One region of the Pseudokineococcus lusitanus genome, then DNA from elsewhere that is predicted to be linked to it. Evidence: predicted binding sites of a transcription regulator. Region 1 holds the regulator's gene; each other region holds the start of a gene.
What was found. Region 1 encodes LexA, which represses DNA repair genes until DNA is damaged. Its sites were predicted from a motif close to TCGAACANNTGTTCGA; they were not measured.
Positions count from the first base shown of each region.

Region 1 (7,731 bases):
TCGTCGCCCTCACGCTGCCCGTCGGGCCGGAGGCGCCCGCGGGGCCCGTGGCCTCGCCGGCCGACCCGGGGCGCTGGGCGGCCGACGTCCTGCAGCAGCGCGAGCGGCCGCTGCGCCCCGGGCTGTCCGTGGCGCAGGCCGCCGTGACCGCCGGGACGATCGGCGGCTTCGTGCTCCTCGAGGGCGACGACCGCGTCCACGTCCTGTCGAACAACCACGTCCTCGGCGACTCCGACCGGGCGGCCGTCGGGTCGGACGTGCTCCAGCCCGGCTCGGCCGACGGCGGCACGGCCCCGGACGACGTCGTGGGCACGCTCGCCGTGGCGGTCCCGCTGGACCCGGCGGGCGGCAACCGCGTGGACGCCGCGCTCGCCCGGCTCGCCGACGGCGTCGAGGTAGACGCCACCTACCCCGTCGGGGCCGTCACCACCGTCGCGGCGGCGGACGACGGCCTCGTCGTCGAGAAGGTCGGCCGGACGACGGGTCTCACGCGCGGCGTCGTGACGGCCATCGAGCTGGACGGCGTCGCGGTGGGCTTCCCCGGCGGCGTCGTCACCTTCGACGACCAGATCGAGGTGACGGGCGACGGCGGCGCCTTCTCCGCGGGCGGCGACAGCGGCTCGCTCGTCTACGACCCCGCGACGGGCGCCGCCGTCGGCCTCCTCTTCGCGGGCAGCGAGCGCGGGGGGCCCGAGGGCACCGGCCTCACCTTCTGCAACCCGGTCGGGGCGGTCCTCGAGACCCTCGGGGCCCGGCTGCTCGGCTGAGCCGCCGGCCGCCCGTCACCACGGGGTGGTGACGGGCGGCCCGGGGGTCCCCGTCGGGTGAGGTCCTCACGACCCGGATGGCAGGGGCGCCCCGCGGGTGCACACTGCGGGGATGACGCTGCCGACCTCCCCCTCGCCCGAGGGACCGTCGCGCGACGCGGCGCGCGCGGCCAAGTCCTCCCTCGCCGCCCGGCTCGCGGGCGACGCCCGCGTCAACGGCGTCGGCGTCGTCCGCTGGCACAGCGCCTACGCGGTCCGCGTCAACGTCGTCACGCAGGCCGACGCCCCCGAGCTGCCCGAGCAGGTCGACGGCGTGCCCGTCCGCGTCGTCGAGATCGGGCACGTCACCGCCTCCTGAGCGCCCGCGCCGTCCCCGTCGGGACGCCGGGCCGACGGCCTGCCACGCTCGGGCGGTGGTCCAGCCCCCGCCCCGTCGCCCGCCCGCCCGACCCGACGGGGCCGCGGCGCACCCGCCGGCCCGCCGCGCCGCCCTGGCCGTGGGGGCGGTCGCGCTCCCCTGGGCCGTCGCGGGCCTCGCCCGCCGGGCGCGCCTCGTCGCCGCCCTCCCGCCCGACCTCCGCCGGGCCTCCCTCCTGGTCCCCCTCGGGCTGCCGCCGACCCCGTTCCTCCCGCTCGCCCGTCGTCTGCCCGTGCCCGACGCCGACGTCCCGCCCGGGGTGACGGTGCTGCGCCGCACGGTGCCCGGCGACGCCGGCGGACCGCCCGTCGACGTCCTCGTCGTCGAGCCCACCGTCCGCCGACCGCCCGCCCCGGCCCTGCTGTGGATCCACGGCGGGGGGCACGTCCTCGGCGAGGCCTACGCCGACCTCGCCTGGTGCGCCCGGCTCGCCGACGAGCTGGGCGTCGTCGTCGTGGCGCCGGACCACCGGCTCGCGCCCGAGCACCCCTACCCCGCCGGGCACGACGACTGCCGTCGCGTGCTGCGGTGGCTGCGCGCGGAGGCCGACGACCTCGGCGTCGACCCGGACCGGCTCGCCGTGGGCGGCGCCAGCGCCGGCGGCGGCGTGGCGGCCTCGCTGGCCGCGACGGCCTCCGACGACGGCGTCCCCCTCCGCCTCCAGCTGCTCGTGTACCCGATGCTCGACGACCGCACCGGCCTCCGGCTCGCCGGCCCGCGGCGGCTCGGGTGGTCGCACCGCTCCAACCGGCGCGGCTGGGCGGCGCTGCTCGGCCGCTCCCCGCACGACCGGCGTCCCGCGCCCGCCCCGCCGCGCGCGGCCCCGGCGCGGCAGGAGGACCTCACGGGCCTCCCGCCCGCCTGGCTCGGGGTCGGGACGCTCGACGTGCTCCACGACGAGACCGTCGAGCACGCCCGCCGGCTGCGCTCCGCCGGCGTCGCGGCGCGGCTCGTCGTCGTCCCCGGCGTCTACCACGGGACCTGGGGGGCCGCGGCGGGCGTGCCCCGCGTCGCGGCGCTGCAGGCGGACGCGGTCGCCCGCCTCGCCGCGGCCCTGGAGCTCGGTCCCGCGGAGGGAGCCCCGGCGCGCTAGAGCGGGGCGGCCGCCGCGGGGACGGGCTCGCCGGCCGCGGCGGCGTCGCGCTCGGCGCGGAGCTGGGTGATGGCGGCCTGGAAGTCCTCGAGCGAGTCGAACGCCTGGTAGACCGAGGCGAAGCGCAGGTAGGCCACCTCGTCGAGCTCCCGCAGCGGCGCGAGGACGGCGACGCCCACGTCGTGCGCCTCCACCTCGGCGGTCCCGGCGGTGCGGATCGCCTCCTCCACCTGCTGCGCGAGGACGGCCAGCTGGTCCTCGGTGACGGGTCGGCCCTGGCAGGCCTTGCGGACGCCGCTCAGCACCTTCTCCCGGCTGAAGGGCTCCGTCGTGCCCGAGCGCTTGACGACGGTGAGGCTCGCCGCCTCCATCGTCGTGAAGCGCCGCTGGCACTGGGGGCACTGCCGCCGGCGCCGGATCGCCGTCCCGTCGTCCGTCGCGCGCGAGTCGACGACGCGGCTGTCCGGGTGGCGGCAGAACGGGCAGTGCACGGCCGACCTCCTCGGTGCCGGCACGGCGCCGACGACCCGTCGACGCTAGGTCGCCGCGCGCCCCCGTCGCAAGCGAGCCCGGCCGGGGACGCCCGCCCGGGCGCCCCGGCCGACGGTCAGGCCAGCAGGTCCTGGATCGGGCCGATGGTGAAGTAGACGGCGAAGACGGCGGCCACCACCCACATGAGCGGGTGGACGTCGCGAACCCGGCCGCGGACCGCCGCGAGCAGGACGTAGGCGAGGAAGCCGGCCCCGATGCCCACGGTGATCGAGTAGGCGAACGGCATGAGGACGACGGCGAGGAAGGCGGGCAGCCCGACGCCGATGTCGTCCCAGTCGATGCCCTTGACCTGGCGCATCATGAGGAAGCCGACGACGACGAGCGCCGGGCTGGCCGCCTCGTAGGGCACGAGGGTCACGAGCGGCGCCGCCACGACGGCGACGAGGAAGGCCGCGCCGGTGACGACGCTGGCGAGGCCCGTGCGGGCGCCGTCGCCGACGCCGGCCGCGGACTCCACGAAGCTCGTGGCGCTGGAGGCGCTGGCGGCACCGCCCGCCACCGCGGCCAGGGAGTCGACGAGGAGGATGCGCTGGCTGCCGACGGGGTTGCCCTCGTCGTCGAGGAGGTCGGCCTCGTGGCCGACGGCGACCATCGTCCCCATCGTGTCGAAGAAGTCGGCGACGACGAGGGAGAAGACGACGAGCACGGCCGTGACCGCGCCGGCGGCGGCGACGCCGCCGACGAGGCTGAACTGCCCGAGCAGCGAGAGGTCCGGCAGGGCGAGCCACTGCTCGGGCACCTGGGGCACGGACAGGCCGAAGCCGGTGGGTCGCAGGACGTCGCCGTCGACGCGCGGACCGACGTCGAACAGCGCCTGGACGACCACGGCCAGGGCGGTGGCGACGAGGATGCCGACGAGGAGCGCCCCGCGGACGGCACGCGCCATGAGCACGACCGTGACGACGAGCCCGACGACGAAGACGACTGTGGGCCAGCCGCGCAGCGAGCCGCCGATGCCCAGCTCGAGCGGCACGGCGGCCCCGGCCGGCGTGCGCACGATGCCCGCGTTGACGAGGCCCACGAGCGTGAGGAACAGGCCGATGCCGACGCTGATGGCGGTCTTGAGCGGTCCTGGCACGGCGCGCAGCACGGCCTTGCGGAAGCCGGTGAGGACGAGCACGAGGATGACGAGGCCCTCGAGGACGACGAGCCCCATGGCCGCGGGCCACGTCATGCCCGGCAGCCCGACGATGCCGTAGGCCACGAAGGCGTTGAGCCCGAGACCGGCAGCCAGGCCGAGCGGGAAGCGGCCGACGACACCCATGGTGATCGTCAGGACGCCCGCGACGAGGGCCGTCACCGCGGCCACCGCGGGCAGGTTCGGCGCGTCGCCGCCGCCGAGGTAGGCGCCGGTCGAGTCGGGCACCGTCCCGATGATGAGCGGGTTGAGGACGACGATGTAGGCCATCGCCACGAAGGTGACGAGCCCGCCGCGCACCTCCCGGGCGGTGGTGGAGCCACGGGCCGTGATGGAGAAGTACCGGTCGAGCGCGCCCACGGGGGCCTCGCCGTCGCGGCGGACGTCGTCCGCGGGCTTCCGGGTGCTGCTCATGCGTCCTCCGCGGGACGGGCCGCGGCCGCGGCGTCGCCGCGGCCGGCGACGGTGCTGGCGCTGGGCGCGGACACCTTGCCAGAGGCACCGGCCGCCCGGGTGCACCCGCCCGCGGTCCGGGACGCGGCGCCTCAGACGGCGGGGACGACGAGCGTCTGCCCGACCTGGAGCGCGGACGTGCTGAGGCCGTTGAGCTGCTCGAGGTGGAGGACGACGTCGCGGACGTCCTCGCCCGGCGCGGCCACGCCCTCGGCCACCGACCAGAGGGTTTCCCCCGGCAGCACGACGTGCTCGGCGGCCGGCGTGGCCGGCACGGCCGCTGCGACGGCGGGTGCGGCCGGGGCCGCGGGCGTCGACGGGCTCCCGGCGGCGAGCACGGCGGTCGGCGCGCCGAGGAGCGCGACGGCCACCGCCGTCGTGACGGCGAGCCGGCCGCGCCGCGTCACGTGCACGGGGCCGACCGCCGGGGCGGCGGCCCGACGACGGGCGGGGGTGCGCCGCGGGGGCGCGGCGACGGGCGGCGGCACGAGGGCCAGGTGCCGGCGCCGCGCCGGGCGGGCGGCGGGGACGAAGGACGGCTGCAGGGCCAGTGCGGACATGAGGACCTCCGGGTGGACCGCGCGGCCTCGCGGCCGGCGGACGTGCGGGTCGAGGGGGTCGCGCCCCGGCGCCTGCCCGGCGTCGAACGCGTATTCGATCGAACGTCTGTGCGATGTGTACCAGCGGGCGGGGCGGGCGTCCAGCGGCGCCCGCACCGACGCCCCGTCCGGACCGGGCGGGGCCGGGCCGACCGGGCCCCCGGTGCACGTCCCGTAGTCGACCAGCGACCACCGACAACGGGTCCCGCCGCAGGTCAGCGGTCCACCGGCGGCGCCGGACACCCCCCGCGGCGCCCCTGACGACACGCCGCGACACGCTCGAACAGGTGTTTGATCTCGACCTCCCGCGTCCCTACGCTCGCGGCACGGCCGGCGTCGGGGACGCCGGCGCACGACGACCGCAGGAGGCTCCGTGGCACGGCGCAGGGACGACGAGGGCACGTCGGCGGGCACGGACGGCACGTCCGAGGGCACCGTGGTGGAGATGCCGGACACGCCGGCGGCGGCCGGCACCGGGCTCACCGAGCGGCAGCGCCGGGTGCTCGAGTGCATCAGCGAGGCGGTCGAGCGGCGCGGCTACCCGCCGAGCATGCGCGAGATCGGCGAGGCCGTCGGGCTCACGAGCCCGTCGAGCGTGGCGCACCAGCTGAGCACGCTGGAGCGCAAGGGCTTCCTGCGCCGCGACCCGCGGCGCCCCCGCGCCATCGAGGTCGTCGTCCCGGACGAGCAGCCCGCGGGCGGCGCGTCGGTGCACCGGCTGCGGCCCGCGCGCCCCGAGGCCCCGGCCGACGTCCCGGCCGACGACACCGGCGCCGGCGACGAGCGCCCCGCCGCCGCCTACGTGCCCGTGGTCGGGCGCATCGCGGCCGGCGGCCCGATCCTCGCCGAGCAGGCCGTCGAGGACGTCTTCCCGCTCCCCCGCCAGCTCGTCGGCGGCGGGCAGCTCTTCCTGCTCAAGGTGGTCGGCGACTCCATGGTCGAGGCGGCCATCTGCGACGGGGACTGGGTCGTCGTCCGGCAGCAGCCCGTCGCCGAGAACGGCGAGGTGGTGGCCGCCATGATCGACGGCGAGGCCACGGTCAAGGTCTTCCAGCGCCGTGACGGCCACGTCCGGCTGCTCCCGCGCAACGCCGCCTACAGCCCCATCGACGGCGACGAGGCCACCGTGCTGGGACGCGTCGTCGCCGTCCTGCGGAGCGTCTGAGCCGTGCCGCGGCGCCGGTGCCCCTCCCTCAGCGGGGCCCGAGCGCCGCGGCCGCCACGCGCAGGTCGGCCACGAGCCCGTCCCGTGCCGCGTCCCGCTGCTCCGGCGGCGTCCGCAGCACGGCCGAGGGGTGCAGCGTCGCCACGAAGCGCTTGGTGCCCCTGGAGGTCTCCCGCTCGATGACGTGGCCGCGCTCCTTGGTCACCCGGAACGACGGGCCGAGGAGCGCCCGGCCGGCGGTCGCGCCGAGGACGACGACGACCTCCGGGTCCACCGCCGCCAGCTCCGCGGCCAGCCAGGGGCGGCACGCCGTGACGTGCGCCGCCTCCGGCGTCGCGTGGATGCGCCGGTTGCCGGGCGCCTGCTGCGTGAAGCGGAAGTGCTTGACGGCGTTCGTCACGTAGACGTCCTCCCGGGCGATGCCCGCCTCCTCGACGGCGGCCTGCAGGAGGCGGCCCGCCGGGCCGACGAAGGGCACGCCGCGGCGGTCCTCCTGGTCCCCCGGCTGCTCGCCGACGAGCGCCAGCCGCCCGCCCGTCGCCCCGGCCGAGAAGACGACCTGCGTCGCCGGCTCCCAGAGCTCGCAGCCGCGGCACCCGGTCGCGGCCTCGCGGAGCGTCGCGACGTCGCGGTGCCCCGGCTCCGGCAGCCACTGCTCCGCGCCCGGCCGCTCCGGCTTCTCCGCTCCACCCGCCATGCCCGGCACGCTAGGTCGCCCCCCGGCGCACCGCGCGTCGTCGCGCGCGAGGACGCCGCCGCACCGCGAACGGGCGCCTGTTCGCGTCCGGGGACGCCGCCTCAGCACGAACAGGCGCCTCTTCGCGCCCCGGGACGCCACCTCACCACGAACAGGCGCCCGTTCGCGTCCGGGGACGCCGCTCCACCACGAGCAGGCGGAAGCGGTCAGCGCAGGGCGCCCAGCACCCGCTCGACGTCGGAGTCGTCGTTCCACAGGTGGAAGGCGAGGCGGACGGCGCCCGCCCGGGCCACGGCCGTGACCCCCGCGGCGGCGAGGCGCTCGAGGGCGTGGCCGTCGGCGTCCGGGACGGCGACGACGGCGCGCCCCGCGGGCGGCAGGTCGAGCCCGGCGAGGACGGCGTCGGCCAGGCGGGCGTCGTGGTCGCGGACCTCGGCGACGTCGAGCCCGTCGTACAGCTCGAGCGCCGGGACGGCCCCCGCCCACGGCAGCCACGCGGGCGAGACGTCGAAGCGCCGCGCGTCCTGCGCGAGCGCCATGCCGGGCCCGTACACCGAGCCCCAGACGTCCTCGCCGGCGTACCAGCCGGCCGCCACCGGCAGCAGACGCTCCTGCCACGACGGCGCGACGGTCGTGAAGCAGACGCCGCGCGGCGCGCCGAGCCACTTGTAGGCGGCGGTCACGGTGAGGTCGTGGAGCCCGGCGTCGACGGGCCACCAGCCCGCGGCCTGCGTGAGGTCGCACAGCGTCGCCGCGCCGACCCTGGCCGCCGCGGCGCGGACCGCGTCGTCGTCGGCCACGGCGCCGTCGGAGGACTGCACGAGGCTGTAGGCGACGAGGTCGCAGCCC
Region 1 is NZ_RJKN01000001.1:299,902-307,632, forward strand. It holds gene EDC03_RS01330 (chymotrypsin family serine protease) at 1-767, shown strand, start outside; gene EDC03_RS01335 (hypothetical protein) at 880-1,125, shown strand; gene EDC03_RS01340 (alpha/beta hydrolase fold domain-containing protein) at 1,181-2,278, shown strand; gene nrdR (transcriptional regulator NrdR) at 2,275-2,769, opposite strand; gene EDC03_RS01350 (NCS2 family permease) at 2,886-4,382, opposite strand; gene EDC03_RS01355 (LysM peptidoglycan-binding domain-containing protein) at 4,514-4,981, opposite strand; gene lexA (transcriptional repressor LexA) at 5,466-6,185, shown strand; gene EDC03_RS01365 (UdgX family uracil-DNA binding protein) at 6,214-6,882, opposite strand; gene EDC03_RS01370 (aminotransferase class V-fold PLP-dependent enzyme) at 7,089-7,731, opposite strand, start outside.

Region 2 (7,731 bases), on a different contig from region 1:
CCGCCCACCGCCAGCAGCAGGCGCTTCCGGCGCTGCCGGGCGGCCTCCTGCTCCTGACGGCGCCGCAGCTCGGCGGCACGCCGCCGCCGCTCCTCGTCGCGCTCGCGCTTGCCGGTCGCCACCGCTCGACCTCCCGGGTGCTCCTTCGCTGCCCGCGGTGACCGACCCGCGCCTGGGGCGTCGGGGGCGGCGCCCGCGGCGGACCGTCGCGGAGTCTATGCGGCACACGGCTGTCAGTAGGCTCGCCCGGTGCTCCTCCGGACCGACCCCGCCGCCGTGCTCGGCACCAACACCACGGTCCTCGCCGCCGGGACGCCGTCCGGCGGGCCCGGTGCGCCGTCCGGGGACCCCGCCCCGTGCGTCGTCGTGGACCCCGGCCTCGGCGTCCTCGACCGTCTGCGCCCCCTGCTGGCGGACCTGCGGCTGCGTCCCGTCGCCGTCCTCGTCACCCACGGGCACCTCGACCACGTGGGCGAGGCCGCCGAGCTCGCGCGCGAGCACGGGTGCGAGGTCGTCCTCCACGCCGACGACGCGTACCGGCTCGAGGACCCGGTCGGCGGTCTCGGGCCGCAGCTGCGGGCCGCGCTGCTCGCCTCGGTCGGCCCGGTCGCCTGGACCCCGCCGGAGCGGGTCCGGCGGCTCGCCGACGGCGACGAGGTGGTCGCGGGCGACCTGCGCCTGCGCGCCGTCCACGCCCCGGGCCACACCGAGGGCTCGACCCTCTACGTCGTCGACGACGTCCCCGACGCCGCCTCCGTGGCGGCCGGGGGGCTCCCCGACGGGACGGGGCGGCTCCCGGCGGGCCTGACGACGACGGTGCTGGCCGGCGACGTCCTCTTCGCCGGCTCCGTCGGCCGGACCGACCTGCCCGGTGGCGACGGCGCCCTCATGGCTCGCACGCTGCGCGACGTCGTCCTGGCCCTGCCCGACGACGCGCTCGTCGTCCCCGGCCACGGCCCCGCGACGACGGTGGCGCACGAGCGCCGCACCAACCCCTACCTCCTGCAGGCCGCCGCCCGGCCCGCCCGCACCACCGACGACGACGACACGGAGCCCCGCTGATGGCCGCCCGCACGCCCCGCCCCCTGTCCGGCTACCCCGAGCTGCTGCCGGGCGAGCAGGTCGTCGAGGACCACCTCCTCCAGGTGCTCCGCGACGTCGCGGCGCGGCACGGCTTCGCCCACGTCGAGACCCGCGCCGTCGAGCCGCTCTCGGTGCTGCTGCGCAAGGGCGAGATCGACAAGGAGGTCTACGCCGTCCGGCGCCTCGCGGAGATGACGGCCGGCACGGCGACGGGGGAGGGCGCCGAGGGGGCGCTGGCCGACGACGTCCTCGCGCTCCACTACGACCTCACCGTGCCCTTCGCCCGGTACGTCCTCGAGAACGCCGGGAAGCTGCTCTTCCCCTTCCGCCGGTACCAGGTGCAGAAGGTGTGGCGCGGGGAGCGCCCCCAGGAGGGGCGCTTCCGCGAGTTCCGCCAGGCCGACGTCGACGTCGTCGACGCGGGGGCGCTGGCGCCGCACCACGAGGTGGAGGTGCCCCTCGTCCTCGCCGACGTCCTCGCGGGCCTGCCGCTGCCGCCGCTCGTCCTGCAGGTCAACAACCGGCGGCTCGTCGAGGGCTTCTACCGGGGCCTCGGCGTGGAGGACACGGCCGCGGTCATGCGCGAGGTCGACAAGCTCGACAAGGTCGGGCCGGAGCGGGTCCGGGCGTCGCTCGTGGGCGCCGTCGGCCTGGGGGAGCGGGAGGCCGACGCGGCCCTGCGCCTGGCGGCCCTCACGGCCGACCGGCAGGCCGGCACCGGCTTTGTCGCGGCGGTCCGCGGGCTGGGCGTCCGCGACGACCTGCTCGAGCAGGGGCTCGACGAGCTCGCCGCCGTCGTCACGGGGGTGACCGACCAGGCGCGCGCCGGCGGCGTCGGCGAGGACCGCTTCCGCGTCGTCGCGGACCTGTCGATCACCCGGGGGCTCGACTACTACACGGGCACGGTCTACGAGTCCCGCATGACCGGCTTCGAGCACCTCGGCTCGGTGTCCTCCGGCGGCCGCTACGACGCCCTGGCCGACGACGGCCGGACGACGTACCCGGGCGTCGGGATCTCCCTGGGCGTCACGCGCCTCCTCGTGCCGCTGCTCCAGCGCGGGCTGCTGCGGGCGTCCCGCCCGACGCCCACCGCCGTCCTCGTCGCCGTGGCGGACGAGGAGCACCGGCCGGCGTCGGCCGCGGTCGCGGCGGCGCTGCGCGCCCGGGGCGTGGCCACGGAGATCGCGCCGACGGCGGCCCGCTTCGGCAAGCAGATCAAGCACGCGGACCGGCGCTCGGTGCCCTTCGTGTGGTTCGTCCAGGAGGACGGCACGCACGAGGTCAAGGACATCCGCTCCGGCGAGCAGGTGGCGGCCGACCCGGCGACGTGGGCACCGCCGGCCGAGGACCTGCGGCCCTCGGTGCGGTGGGAGGGCGACGCGCCCGCCTGATCCCGACCGACCGGGCCACGGGGTTGACAGGCGCCGTCGAACAGGCGTTCGATACCCTCGTGCGGTGGAGCGGCCAGACGACGGCGGCCGACGACGGCGCCCTGCCCGGTCTCGGCCCGGCGGGCGCCCTCGCCGCGTCGATCCCCGGCCTGCAGCGGACGGTCCGGCCGCCGGCCTTCGCCGGCATGACGTTCCACGAGGTGCGGGCGCGGAGCGTCCTCAACGCCGTGCCGGCGGACTCCTCGATGCCGTTCCGGTGGACGGTCAACCCGTACCGCGGCTGCAGCCACGCCTGCGTGTACTGCTTCGCCCGCGGCACCCACGCGTGGCTCGACCTCGACACGGGCGAGGGCTTCGACCGCGAGGTCGTCGTCAAGACCGACGTGGCGCAGGTGCTGCGCCGCGAGCTCGCGCGGCCCTCGTGGGCGCGGGAGCACGTCGCGCTCGGCACCGGGACCGACCCGTACCAGCGGGCGGAGGGGCGCTACGCGCTCATGCCCGGCGTCGTCGCCGCGCTCGCCGGCTCCGGGACGCCCTTCTCGGTGCTCACCAAGGGCACGATGCTCGTGCGCGACCTGCCGCAGCTGGCGGCGGCGTCCCGCGAGGTCCCGGTCGGCGTCGGCGTCTCGCTGGCGGTGTGGGACGAGCGCCTGCACGCGGCGCTGGAGCCGGGCACCCCCTCGCCGCACGCCCGGCTCGAGCTCGTCCGCCGGGTGCGGGCGGCCGGGCTGCCGTGCGGCGTCTTCGTGGCGCCCGTCCTCCCCTGGCTGACCGACGGCGAGGAGCACCTCGACGAGGCCGTCGGCCGGGTCGCCGCGGCCGGGGCGACGGGCGTCACCGTCGTGCCGCTGCACCTGCGGCCGGGGGCGCGGGAGTGGTTCCTGGCCTGGCTGGCGCGCGAGCACCCGGCGCTGGTGGCTCGCTACCGCGACCTCTACGGGCGCGGCGCGTACGTCCCGGCCGCCTACCGGGCGTGGCTCCACGAGCGGCTCGCGCCGGTGCTCGAGCGCCACGGGCTCGCGGGCCGCGGCGGGGCGCTGCGCCGGCCGGACGAGGTCGTCGACGACGGCGGTGGCGCGTCCTTCCCCACGGGCAGCATGCCGACGTCACGGGCGCCGCGGCCGGCGTCCGTCCCGGCGGCGGCGGGGGACCAGCTGGCGCTGGGGCTCTGACGTCCGGGGCCCCGACGTCCGGGGCTCCGAGGTCGGGACCGGTCGCGCTCAGCGGACGCCGCGCTGCCGCAGCTGGACGCTGACGCGCGGGCCGACGGGCTGCGTCGTCTTCGGCACCGCGTGCTCCCACGTCCGCTGGCAGGAGCCGCCCATGACGAGCAGGTCGCCGTGGCCCACCGGCACCCGCAGCACGGTCGGGCCGCCGCCCGCCGGGCGCAGCAGGAGGGGACGCGGGGCGCCGAAGGAGACGATGGCGACGACCGTGTCCTCGCGCCGGCTGCGGCCGGTGCGGTCCCCGTGCCAGGCGACGCCGTCGCGCCCGTCCCGGTAGAGGCACAGGCCTGCCGTCCGCAGCGGCCCGGCCGCCGCCAGGTCGTCGGCGTAGTGCGCCGAGAGGGCGTCGCGGGCGGCCGCCAGGCAGGCGTGCGGGAGGACCTCCTCCTCGCCGTAGAAGCGGAGGAGGCGCGGCACGTCGACCTCGCGCTCGTACATCTGCCGGCGCTCGGCCCGCCAGGGCACCTCGGCGAGGAGGGTGGCGAGGATGCCGTCGGACCCACGCAGCCAGCCACGACGGACGTCGACCCAGGCGCCCTGCGCGAGCACGTGCCGCTCGAGCCCGTCGGCGACCGCGCCGAGCGACCAGGCGGGAGCGTCGTCGGCGTCGTCACCGAGGTCGAGCAGCGAGGGCTGCGTCGTCAGCACCATGGACGAAGGTTACTCCGTCCGTCGAACACCTGTCCGAAAGCGTTCCGAGTTCACCGCAACTCGGCCGACGTCGGAGAGCACCTCCGTCCACGACTTCGCTGCCGACGTCGGCCGTCGGGCGCCCCTTCCCACGACTTCGGCAGCGAAGTCGGCCGGGGAGGGCCGCGTCCGACGACGTCGGCAGCGAAGTCGGAAGGGGGGCGGGTCAGGCGGTCAGGCGGGGCGGTCGTACGTCGCGACGAGCGTCGCGCGGGCGAGCGTGTGCGGGAAGAGGTTGAAGCCCAGCTGCGCCGGCGGGGCGTCGGCGTCGAGGCCGAGGCTCTCGACGTCGACGGCGTGGACGACGACCCAGTAGTGGTGGGTCCGGTGGCCGGGCGGCGGGGCGGCCCCGACGAAGCCCGCGAAGCCCCCGTCGTTGCGGAGCTGGACGGCGCCGTCGGGCAGCCCGCCCGTCGCGGCACCGCGGGGGAGCGACGTCGTCGTGGCGGGCAGGTCGGCCACGGCCCAGTGCCAGAAGCCGGACGCCGTCGGCGCGTCCGGGTCGTAGACGGTGACGGCGAAGCTCTTCGTGCCCTCGGGGGCGCCCTCCCAGGACAGCTGCGGCGACACGTCCTCGCCGCCCTCGACGCCGAAGGCGCCGCTGGCGTGCCGGTCGTGCAGGCGCTCGCCCTCCGCGACGTCCTCGCTCGTGACGGTGAAGGACGGCACCTGCGGCAGGTGCTCGTAGGGGTCGATGACTCCGCGGTCGCTCACGGCCGCTCCTCTCGCTCGGTGGCCGGGTCGGGCCCGGCCTGCCGCGCCATCGTCGGAGCCGGGCGCCCCGCCCGCGACCGGGGCGGTCGCCGTCGGGGCCGGGCGGCGGCGCGCCCGTAGGATCGCCGGGCCGTCCGCCCGCCGCGGGCGGACCCCCGACGAGAGGACCGCACCCCGTGCTGCGCACCCACGAGGCCGGCAGCCTGCGCGCCGACCACTCCGCCGCCGAGGACCCCACCGTCGTGCTGGCGGGCTGGGTGGCCCGGCGCCGCGACCACGGCGGCGTGGCCTTCCTCGACCTGCGCGACGTCTCCGGCGTCGTCCAGGTCGTCGTGCGCGACGAGCTGCTCGACTCCTCCGGCGCCCACGACCTGCGCAGCGAGTACGTCGTCCAGGTCACGGGGCAGGTCCGACGTCGCCCCGAGGGCAACGAGAACCCCGACCTGCCGACCGGCGAGGTGGAGGTGCTCGCGACGGCTCTCACCGTCCTCGCGACCGCCGACCCGCTGCCCTTCCCCGTCGAGGCGTCCGGCGCCGGCGAGGTGGGCGAGGAGGTCCGGCTCAAGCACCGCTACCTCGACCTGCGCCGCTCCGGCCCGGCCGCCGCGCTGCGCCTCCGCAGCGCCGTCAACCGCGCCGCCCGCGGCGTCCTCGACGGCCATGCCTTCACCGAGGTCGAGACGCCGACCCTCACCCGCTCGACGCCCGAGGGCGCCCGCGACTTCCTCGTGCCCGCCCGCCTCGCGCCGGGCTCCTGGTACGCGCTGCCGCAGAGCCCGCAGCTGTTCAAGCAGCTGCTCATGGTGGGTGGGGTCGAGCGGTACTACCAGATCGCCCGCTGCTACCGGGACGAGGACTTCCGCGCCGACCGGCAGCCGGAGTTCACCCAGCTCGACGTCGAGATGAGCTTCGTCGACGCCGACGACGTCATCGCCCTCGCCGAGGAGGTGCTGACGGCCCTGTGGCGGTTGATCGGCCACGAGATCTCCGGCCCGATCGCTCGCATGACCTACGCCGACGCCATGGCGCGGTACGGCAGCGACAAGCCGGACCTGCGCTTCGGGCAGGAGCTCGTCGACTGCACGGACTACTTCTCCGGCACCCCCTTCAAGGTCTTCCAGGCGCCCTACGTCGGCGCCGTCGTCATGCCCGGCGGCGCCTCGCAGCCGCGCAAGCAGCTCGACGCGTGGCAGGACTGGGCCAAGCAGCGCGGTCACCGCGGTCTGGCGTACGTGCTCGTCGGCGAGGACGGCGAGCTCCGCGGGCCGGTGGCCAAGAACATCTCCGAGGACGAGCGCGCCGGGCTCGCCGCGCACGTCGGCGCCGTCCCCGGCGACTGCGTGTTCTTCGCGGCGGGCCCGGCGACGTCGGCCCGGGGCCTGCTCGGCGCGGCCCGCCTCGAGGTGGGCCGTCGCTGCGGCCTCGTCGACGAGCAGGCCTGGGCCTTCGTCTGGGTCGTCGACGCGCCGCTGTTCGAGCCGGCCGACGACGCCACGGCGTCCGGCGACGTCGCCGTGGGCGCCGGCGCCTGGACCGCGGTGCACCACGCCTTCACGGCCCCGACGCCGGAGTGGCGCGACCGCTTCGAGTCCGACCCGGGCGCGGCCCTGTCGCAGGCCTACGACATCGTCTGCAACGGCAACGAGATCGGCGGCGGCTCGATCCGCATCCACACCCGCGAGGTGCAGGAGCGGGTCTTCGCGGTGATGGGCCTCGCCGAGGAGGACGCGCGCGTCAAGTTCGGCTTCCTCCTCGACGCCTTCGCCTACGGCGCCCCGCCGCACGGCGGCATCGCCTTCGGCTGGGACCGGATCGTCGCGCTGCTCGCCGGCGCCGACTCGATCCGCGAGGTCATCGCCTTCCCCAAGAGCGGCGGCGGCTACGACCCGCTGACCGCGGCGCCGGCGCCCATCACGGCGCAGCAGCGCAAGGAGGCCGGCGTCGACGCGCGTCCCGAGCCGGCCCCGGGGGCGGCGTCCCCGACGGCGCCGGAGCGCGGCGGCACCAGCTGACAGGTCCCCGACGGGGCGGCGGCACGACGACGGCACGTCCGTCGGCGTCCGGCCGCCCCGTCGTCGTCCCGGCGCTCGTACTGTCGGCCGCGTGAGCGACGACGCCGTCCCCCCGCCCAGCCGTCCCGTGCGCATCGGCGTGCAGGTCCAGCCGCAGCACGCCGACTACCCGCAGATCCGCCGGGCCGTCGCGGCCGCGGAGGAGGCCGGCGTCGACCTCGTCATGAACTGGGACCACTTCTTCCCGCTGTACGGCGAGCCCGACGGCAAGCACTTCGAGTGCTGGACGATGCTCGGCGCTTGGGCCGAGGCCACCGAGCGCGTGGAGATCGGCGCGCTCGTCAGCTGCAACTCCTACCGGAACCCCGACCTGCTGGCCGACATGGCGCGGACGGTCGACCACGTCAGCGACGGCCGGCTGCTCCTCGGCATCGGCTCCGGGTGGTTCCAGCGCGACTACGACGAGTACGGCTTCGAGTTCGGCACCGCAGGGGGGCGGATCGCCGACCTCGCGACGGCGATGCCGCGCATCGAGGCCCGCTGGGCGGCCCTCAACCCGGCACCGCTGCGGGACATCCCCGTGATGATCGGCGGCGGCGGCGAGAAGAAGACGCT
Region 2 is NZ_RJKN01000009.1:66,501-74,231, reverse strand. It holds gene EDC03_RS15470 (peptidylprolyl isomerase) at 1-122, opposite strand, end outside; gene EDC03_RS15465 (MBL fold metallo-hydrolase) at 250-1,062, shown strand; gene hisS (histidine--tRNA ligase) at 1,062-2,474, shown strand; gene EDC03_RS15455 (Rv2578c family radical SAM protein) at 2,534-3,646, shown strand; gene EDC03_RS15450 (alpha-ketoglutarate-dependent dioxygenase AlkB) at 3,695-4,351, opposite strand; gene EDC03_RS15445 (YbhB/YbcL family Raf kinase inhibitor-like protein) at 4,565-5,104, opposite strand; gene aspS (aspartate--tRNA ligase) at 5,281-7,116, shown strand; gene EDC03_RS15435 (LLM class F420-dependent oxidoreductase) at 7,208-7,731, shown strand, end outside.
Region 2: EDC03_RS15450 (alpha-ketoglutarate-dependent dioxygenase AlkB) is a predicted target of LexA. The motif match lies at 4,373-4,388, and genes of this name have one in related genera.

Region 3 (7,731 bases), on a different contig from region 1:
ACGTCTCGCTCGCCACGACCGCCCGCTTCCCCGCCCTGCCCACCGGCGGCGGCGCCTACGTCGCCGGCACGGTGCGGGCCGGCGCGGACGGCGAGTACCGCGCCAAGGTGCGGGTGCTGGCCGACGGCTCGGTGACGCTGGGGCTCACCCGGCTCGACGGCTCCACCGAGACCACGCTGGCCGCCGCGACGACCGTGGCGGGGCTGACGGTCGACCCGGCCGCCGGCGCCACCGGGCTCCGGCTGCGCGTCGAGGCGGTCGGCTCCTCCCCGACGACCCTGCGGGCGCGGGTGTGGGCCGAGGGCGCCGCCGAGCCCGCCACGTGGCAGCGCACGGCGACCGACGCGACCGCGGCACGCCAGGCGCCTGGGAGCATCGGGCTGTGGACGTACCTCTCCGGCTCGTCGACGGCCCCGGTCGTCGTCCGCCACGACGACCTCTCGGCCACGACGGCGACCACGCGGTGACCGGGCGCCCGGCGGTCGCGGGGGCGTCCGCCCCCGCGACGCCGGGGCGGCCCGGGGGAGGGGCGGCCCGTCCGCGGGTGCTCGTCACCCACCCCTCGGCCGAGCTGTACGGCTCGGACCGGATGCTCGCCGAGTCCGTGCACGGGCTCGTCGACGCCGGCACGGACGTCGTCGTGGCCCTGCCGTCCCGGGGGCCGCTCGTGCCGCTGCTCGAGGCCGCCGGCGCGACCGTGGTCGGCACGTCGGTGCCGGTGCTGCGCAAGTCCTCGCTCCGGCCCGCCGGCGCCCTGCGCCTGGCCGTCGACGGCGTCCGCGGCCTCGTCGGCGCGCTCGCGCTCCTGCGGGCGGGGCGACCCGCCGCCGTCTACGTCAGCACCCAGGTGCAGCCCCTGTGGCTGCTCGCCGGGCGGCTCGCGGGGGTGCCCGTCGTCGGGCACGTCCACGAGGCCGAGGGCGCCGCGGCGCGCCTGCTGCGGCGGGCGCTCGCCTCCCCGCTGCGGGGCGCGGCCACGGTGCTCGTCAACAGCCGGTACGCGGGCGACGTCCTCGTCGGCTCCGAGCCGGCGCTGGCCGGGCGGCCCGTCGTGGTCCCCAACGGCGTCGCGGGCCCGCCCGACGGCCCGACGCCGCTCGAGGTCCCCGCCCCGGGCGCCCCCGTCCGGCTCGTGTACGTCGGCCGGCTCTCCGAGCGCAAGGGCGTCCTCGTCGCCGTGGAGGCCCTCGCCGAGCTGCGGCGGCGCGGCGTCGACGCGTCGCTCGACCTCGTCGGCGACGTCTTCGCCGAGCACGCCGCCTTCGGCGAGCGCCTCGACGCCGCGCTGGCGGACCCCGCCCTCGTCGGCCACGTGCACCGTCACGGGTTCGTGCCGGCGGTGTGGCCGCGGCTGGCGGCGGCCACCGTCGTCCTCGTCCCGTCGCTGCTGCCCGAGCCCTTCGGCAACACCGCGGTCGAGGCGGTCCTCGCCGGCCGCCCGGTCGTGGCCTCCTCGACGGGCGGGCTGCCCGAGGCCCTGGCCGGCTGCGGCGCCTCCCGCCTCGTGCCGCCGGGGGAGCCCGGCGCGGTCGCCGACGCCGTCGAGGCCGTCCTCGCCGGCGGCCCGCGCACGGTCGAGGCCGCCGCCCGCGACGCCGTCCTGCTCGCCGACCGGCACGCCCCCGGGGGGTACCGGGAGGCCGTCGCCGGGGCCGTCCTCGCGGCGGTCGCGCCCGCCGGGGCCGCGCGGTGACCGCCGCGGCGCCCCGCGTCGTCGTCGCCGTCCTCACCTACCGCCGGCCCGAGGACCTGCGGGAGGTGCTGCCCGAGGTCGCCGCCCAGTGCGCGGCGCAGACCGCGGCCGGGACGCCGTCGCGCGTCCTCGTCGTCGACAACGACCCGGACGGCTCGGCGCTGCCCGAGGTCGCGGCGCTCGGCCTCGCCGGCGTGGACGTCGTCCACGAGCCGGAGCCCGGCATCGCCGCGGCCCGCAACCGCGCGCTCGACGCGGCGGACGGGGCGGGGGACGACGTCCTCGTCTTCCTCGACGACGACGAGCGGCCCTGCGAGGGGTGGCTCGGCCTGCTGCTCTCCACCTGGCGCGCGGAGGGGGGCGGCGCAGTCGTCGGGCCCGTCGTGTCCCGCTTCCCGGGCGAGCCGGCGCCGTGGGTGCACGCCGGGGGCTTCTTCACCCGGCGGCGCCTCGCGACGGGGACCCGGGTCGACGTCGCCGCGACCAACAACCTCCTCCTCGACCTCGCGCAGGTCCGGGCGGCCGCGCCGGGCGGGCTGCGCTTCGACGCGCGCTTCGGCGTCTCGGGCGGCTCGGACACGCTCTTCACGCGACTCCTGCACGCCTCGGGCGCCGAGCTCGTGTGGTGCGACGAGGCCGTCGTCACCGACGTCGTGCCCGTCTCGCGCACGACCCGCTCCTGGGTCCTGCGCCGCCAGCTCCGCAGCGGCAACTCCCACGCCCGCGTCGAGGTCGTCGTCGCACCCTCCGCGCCCGCCCGCGTCCTCGCGCGGAGCGCCTGCGCCGGGCGTGGCCTCCTGCGCGTCGTCGCGGGCGCCGGCGGGACGGTGGCCGGCACCGTGCGCGGCGACACGTCGATGCAGGCGCGCGGCGCCAAGGCCCTGGCCCGCGGCACCGGGATGCTCGGCGGCGCGCTGGGGTGGACCTACGCCGAGTACCGGCGCCCGACGACGAAGCCCCCGTCGGCGGTCGACGGCAGCTGACCGCTCGCACGCCTCCGCTCCGTCGGTGAGGGCTCCGTCCCTCGTCGCAGAAGGGCTGGGGCGTCCCGGGCCGAGACGTGCACGCGCGTCCATGTCGTCGACCTCGTCGCGCCGCCGAGCCGACGCCCTCCACGGTCTGGCGGTCATCGGGTCAGGCGGCCGCCCGGCGGGCGTGCGGTCGCGTGCGGGCACGCCAGCGGTCGACGACGCGGTCGAGCGCTCTCGTCCAGGGTGGTGGTGGTCGTAGGGGCGGTCCCCCGTCGGGTGGGTGCCAGACGACCTGGGCGCCGATCAGCTCGCCTCGCCAGCCCTCGCGGTGGACGAGGCGGTGGTGGTGGCCGCACAGGCAGGCGGCGTTGCGCTCGGCGGTGGTCCCGCCCTTCGACCAGGGGGTGAGGTGGTGGATGTGGCCCCACTCCGCGGGGCGGGTGCAACGGCCCCAGGTGCAGGTGCGGTCGCGCAGGCGGACGGCGGTGCGGACCTTGTCGGGCCAGGAGTAGACCGACCGTCCGACGTCCAGCGGCCGGTCGTCGTCCATGAGGACGGGGACGAGGTGGGCGTCGCAGGCCAGCAGGGTGGTCTGCTCGGCGGACAGGGGGTGCCCGCCGGGCAGCGTCGCGGGGTCCGCACCGGGCGCGGCCGGGTCGAGCAGCGTCGCCAGCGGCACGGTCACGACCAGCCGAGCACGTGGCGCCGACGTGCCGGTCGCTCCGGCCAGGTGGCCCTCGCACAGCTGCAGGAGGGCGTCGGCCAGCCGGCGGGGGTGCGGGCGCAGGTCCGGGGCGCCGTCCTTCGCGGGGCGGGGTGCGGCGAGGGGTTCGAGCGCGGTCATGAGGGTGGTGCCGGCGACGGGGTCGAGCTGTCCGGACAGCAGCCAGGTGCCGTCGTCGGTCTGGGTGCAGCGCAGCTGGCGGCGGCGTTCCTGGCCGGCCTCGGTCCAGGCGAGGTCGTCGCCGGTGCCGACGTCCAGGCGGGGGGCCAGCCGCCGGCCGACCTGCGCCAGGCGCCGGGGGTCGAGGTGGACGGCCTGCTCCAGGAGGAACGCCTCCGCGTCGGCCCGCGTCGCCGCGTCCAGCGCCGCGGGCAGCCGGGTCATGACGGTGTGGACGACCCCGGCCTGGTCACCGGTGACCTTCCCGTCGGCCAGCGCCGACCCGGTCGCCGCCAGGTCGGCCTCCAGGGCGACGGCGAGGTCGACGCGGCGGCGGGCGTGCTCGGCGCGGGTCGTCGTCGCGCCGACCAACCAGTCCGCCGTCGAGGGCGCTCCGGCGACGGTGCCGACCCGCCGCTCGTCGGCGGCCGCAAGGACCCGTAGCCGGACCGCCTCGAGACGGGCGGCCTGCCGCTCGAGCTCCACGACGGCCTCACGGATCCCGGCGTCGGGGGTCTGCCACAGCGGCACGGCCAGCAGGACGTCGACCGCCGCGGTCAGCACCGTCACCCCGTCCGCGAGGGCGCCGGCCGGGACCAGTGCCGTCACGGCGACGGGCGTGACGACGCCGGTCGTCGTGCCCGCGCCGTCGGTGGTCATGGCGCTCACGCTAGGGGCGACCACCGACAACGGACCTCACCGCGGGCGTCGTCCACAGGCGTCTGACCTGGGGCGATGAACGCGACTCGAACGGGTGATCGAACGACGCGGGCGTGGCGACGTGCGCCTGGACGGACCTCCTGCTGCAGGCGGGCCGAGGGCCGCGGACCTCCGCCGACCCGTCGACGCGGCGACCACCGCTCGGTGCGCCGGCAGGATCTCCGAGGCGGCTCCCCACGCCTCCGTGGGTGCGCGCACAGGGACGGGTGCCTCGTCGTCGTCCGAGAGCCCTCGCCCGCCGCGAACAGGCGCCCGTTCGTCGTTGGAGACGGTCGCAGGGCGCGAACAGGCGCCCGTTCGTCGTCGGTGACCCTCGCCGGCTGCGAACAGGCGCCCGTTTCGTCGTCGGAGACGGTCGCAGGGCGCGAACAGGCGCCCGTTCGTCGTCGGGGACCCTCGCCCGGCGCGAACAGGCGCCTGTTCGTCGTCGGGGACCCTGGCCGGCTGCGAACAGGCGCCCGTTCGTCGTCGGAGACGGTGGCAACGCGCGAACAGGCGCCCGTTCGTCGTCGGGGACCCTCGCCGGCCGCGAACAGGCGCCCGTTCGTCCTCCGTGAGCCTCACGCACGCGAGCAGTCGCCCGAGAGCCCTGCCGGACGCTCGCACGCGCCGGGTCCGCCGTCACCGGACGGTCGTGGGCGCGAGGGGGTGGCTGCACGTCCACGCGGGAGAGCGCGTCCTCGTGCAGCCTCCCGGCGGCGCCGACGGCCGCCCTCACCGCCAGAGCGGCGGCAGCGTCCTGGCGACGTCCCCGCCGTGCTGCCCGGCGTGGTGGGCGGCGGCGAGCAGGGCCGCGGCCCGGCCCCAGGCGCGCTCGTCCGGCGCCACCCCGGGCAGGTGCAGCGGGGCGAGGAGGTCGGGCTCCCGACCGGCCGCCCACGAGGGCCCGAGGTCGGGGTCGCGCAGCAGCAGCGACAGGGCGTCGGCGAACCACGGCAGCGGCCGCGCGTCCTCGAGGTCCACGAGGCCCCAGGCGCCGTCGTCGGCCAGCAGGACGTTCTCGCCCGTGAGGTCGCCGTGCGCGACGACGGCCGGCCACGTCGCCGCGGCGTCGCGCAGCGCGGGGGCGTCGGCGCGCAGCGCCGCCACGAGGTCCGCGGGCAGCCGCGGCGCCGCGGCCAGGGCGGCGTCGACGGCGGCCGCCACCGCCGCGGAGGCCCCGCCGGGCCGGCCGCTCCCCGCGGCGCTGGCGCTGCGGGCGGCGACGTCGCGCAGCACGGCCCGCCGCGCGGCCACGTCGGCCCGGTGCAGCGGCCGGCCGGCGACGAGCGGCTCGCGCAGGACCCGCCGGTCGGCCGACAGCGCCCCGGGCCGGACGGGCAGGTACGCCGCGACGGCCTCCCGCCGGCCCGCGTACGCGGCGTCGAAGGGCACGGCGCGCTCGTGGACGACGACGCCGGCGCCCGGGTCGAGGAGCACGGCGCCGCCGCTCTTCGTCACGAGCAGGTGCACGCCGCCGACGTCGCGCGGGCCCGGCCGGCGGACGACGAGCGGGGGGACGAGCCGGACGGCCCACCGCAGCGGCCGGGAGCGGGCCGGCCCCGCGGCGTGGTCCGCCGCCGGACCGGCGTCACGCCCGCCCGGGCGGGGCAGGGCCAGCACCCGCGCCTCGTCCAGGCCCACGCGCCACCAGCCCCCGGCGCGCGGCGCGGTGCCGTCAGCCAGCCGTCGCACGACCTCGCGCTTGCGCCCGCGCACCACCCGCACCAGCCGGACGACGCGCCCGAGCGGGCCGGGGACCCCGTCGTCAGGCCGCACGCCGCCGCCCCGCCGCCCGCAGCGCGAAGGAGCGCACCGTCACCGCGTCCGCCCGCACCGCCGGGACGACCGCGACGAGCAGGCCGAGCCACGCCGCCGCGGCGAGCAGCCCGACGACGACCTGCACCGCCGCCGGCACCGGCAGCCACGTGGCGGCCAGCGCCAGGACGCCGCACGGCGCGCTGACCGTCAGCAGGACCCGCGTCGCGTTGCGGAGGAGCGGGCCGGTGTCGACGCCGGAGACCTTCCCGACGTGCCAGAGCGACGCGACCCAGTACAGGGCGTAGGCGATCGAGTGCCCGGCGGCCACGCCCACCGCGCCCCACGGCGTGCCCGCGACGATGACGAGCACCATGAGCGGCCGGGTCACGAGGAACTGCTTGAGCTGGGCGCCCGTGAGGTCCTGCGAGAGGTACATCCAGTACGCCAGCTGCGAGACGGCGCGGAAGATGCCGCCGAGCGCGAGGACGGCGAAGACGGGCGCCACCGCCGACCACCGCGGGCCGAAGAGCAGCGCCACGAGCGGCTCGGCCAGCCCCGCGCCGACGGCGAAGCCCGTGGCCGTGACGTAGCAGCCGACCAGCTGGGCGCGGGAGAGGTACCGGCGGTAGGTGGGGCCGTCGTCCCGCACCCTCGACAGCACGGGCAGCGCGACCCGGGTCAGCGGCGCGTTGACCTGGTTGAGCGGCATCATCAGCAGCTGGTACGCCCGGCTGTAGACGCCCAGGACGGACGCCCCCCACACCGCGCCCAGCGCGACGTTGTCGACGTTCTTCGTGAGGTACGAGATCGACTGCGTCCCGAGCAGCGCCCCGCCGAAGCGGAAGAAGCGCCGCAGCGGGACGTCGCGGCGGTAGCGGCCCGGGAGCCACCGGGCGCTGACGACGTTGACGAGCAGCAGCACCGTCGCCGCCGTCACCTGCTGGCCGACGACAGCCCACAGCCCGGCGCCGGCCAGGGCCAGCCCGATGGCGACGCCCATCGCCAGCACCTGCGAGGCGATGTCCGCGACCGCGAGGGCGCGGAAGCGCAGCCGCCGGGAGAGGTCCGCCCGGTACTGGGTGTTGGCCCCGCTGACGAGGAAGACGGCCGCGAGCACGGGGACGACGGTCGCGAGCCGCGGCTCGTCGTAGAGCGCGACGACGAGCGGCGTCGCGGCCGTCGCGAGGACGCCGCACGCCAGCCCGAGCCCGGTGTTGACCCAGAAGAGGTTGTCCCGCTCCGCGCGGGTGACGTCCCGCGCGGCGATGGCGGCGGACGAGAGCCCGAAGTCGCGCAGGACCTCGGCGACCCCGATGACGGCGGTGACCATGGCGACGAGCCCGAAGTCGCGGGGCTCGAGGAGCCGGGCCAGCACGACGAGCGCGACGACCTGCAGGCCGGCGCGCAGCAGCTGGGCGCCGAGGGTGACGCCCGCGCCCCGCGCGGCCTGGTCACCGAGGCCGGTGGCCGTCGTCACGCGGGGGACCCTAGCCACCGGTGCCGTCCGGGTGGCCCGGGGCGGCCCGGCCCGCCGGGCACCGCGCCGCAGGTCCACCCGTCCGCCGCGCTGCGGCACACTCGCCGCGTGAGCCTCGCCGACCACCTCGCCCTGGTGGTCCGGCACCGCGTGGTGGCGGTGCTCGCCGCGCTCTGCGTCCTCGTGCCCGTCGGCGTCGCGCTCGTCCTGCTCCCCGCCACGTGGCGCGCGAGCACGGAGGTGGTCG
Region 3 is NZ_RJKN01000005.1:312,157-319,887, forward strand. It holds gene EDC03_RS11425 (PKD domain-containing protein) at 1-467, shown strand, start outside; gene EDC03_RS11430 (glycosyltransferase family 4 protein) at 545-1,693, shown strand; gene EDC03_RS11435 (glycosyltransferase family 2 protein) at 1,690-2,676, shown strand; gene EDC03_RS11440 (HNH endonuclease signature motif containing protein) at 2,828-4,207, opposite strand; gene EDC03_RS11445 (aminoglycoside phosphotransferase/kinase family protein) at 4,982-6,025, opposite strand; gene EDC03_RS11450 (lipopolysaccharide biosynthesis protein) at 6,015-7,484, opposite strand.
Region 3: EDC03_RS11440 (HNH endonuclease signature motif containing protein) is a predicted target of LexA. The motif match lies at 4,294-4,309, and genes of this name have one in related genera.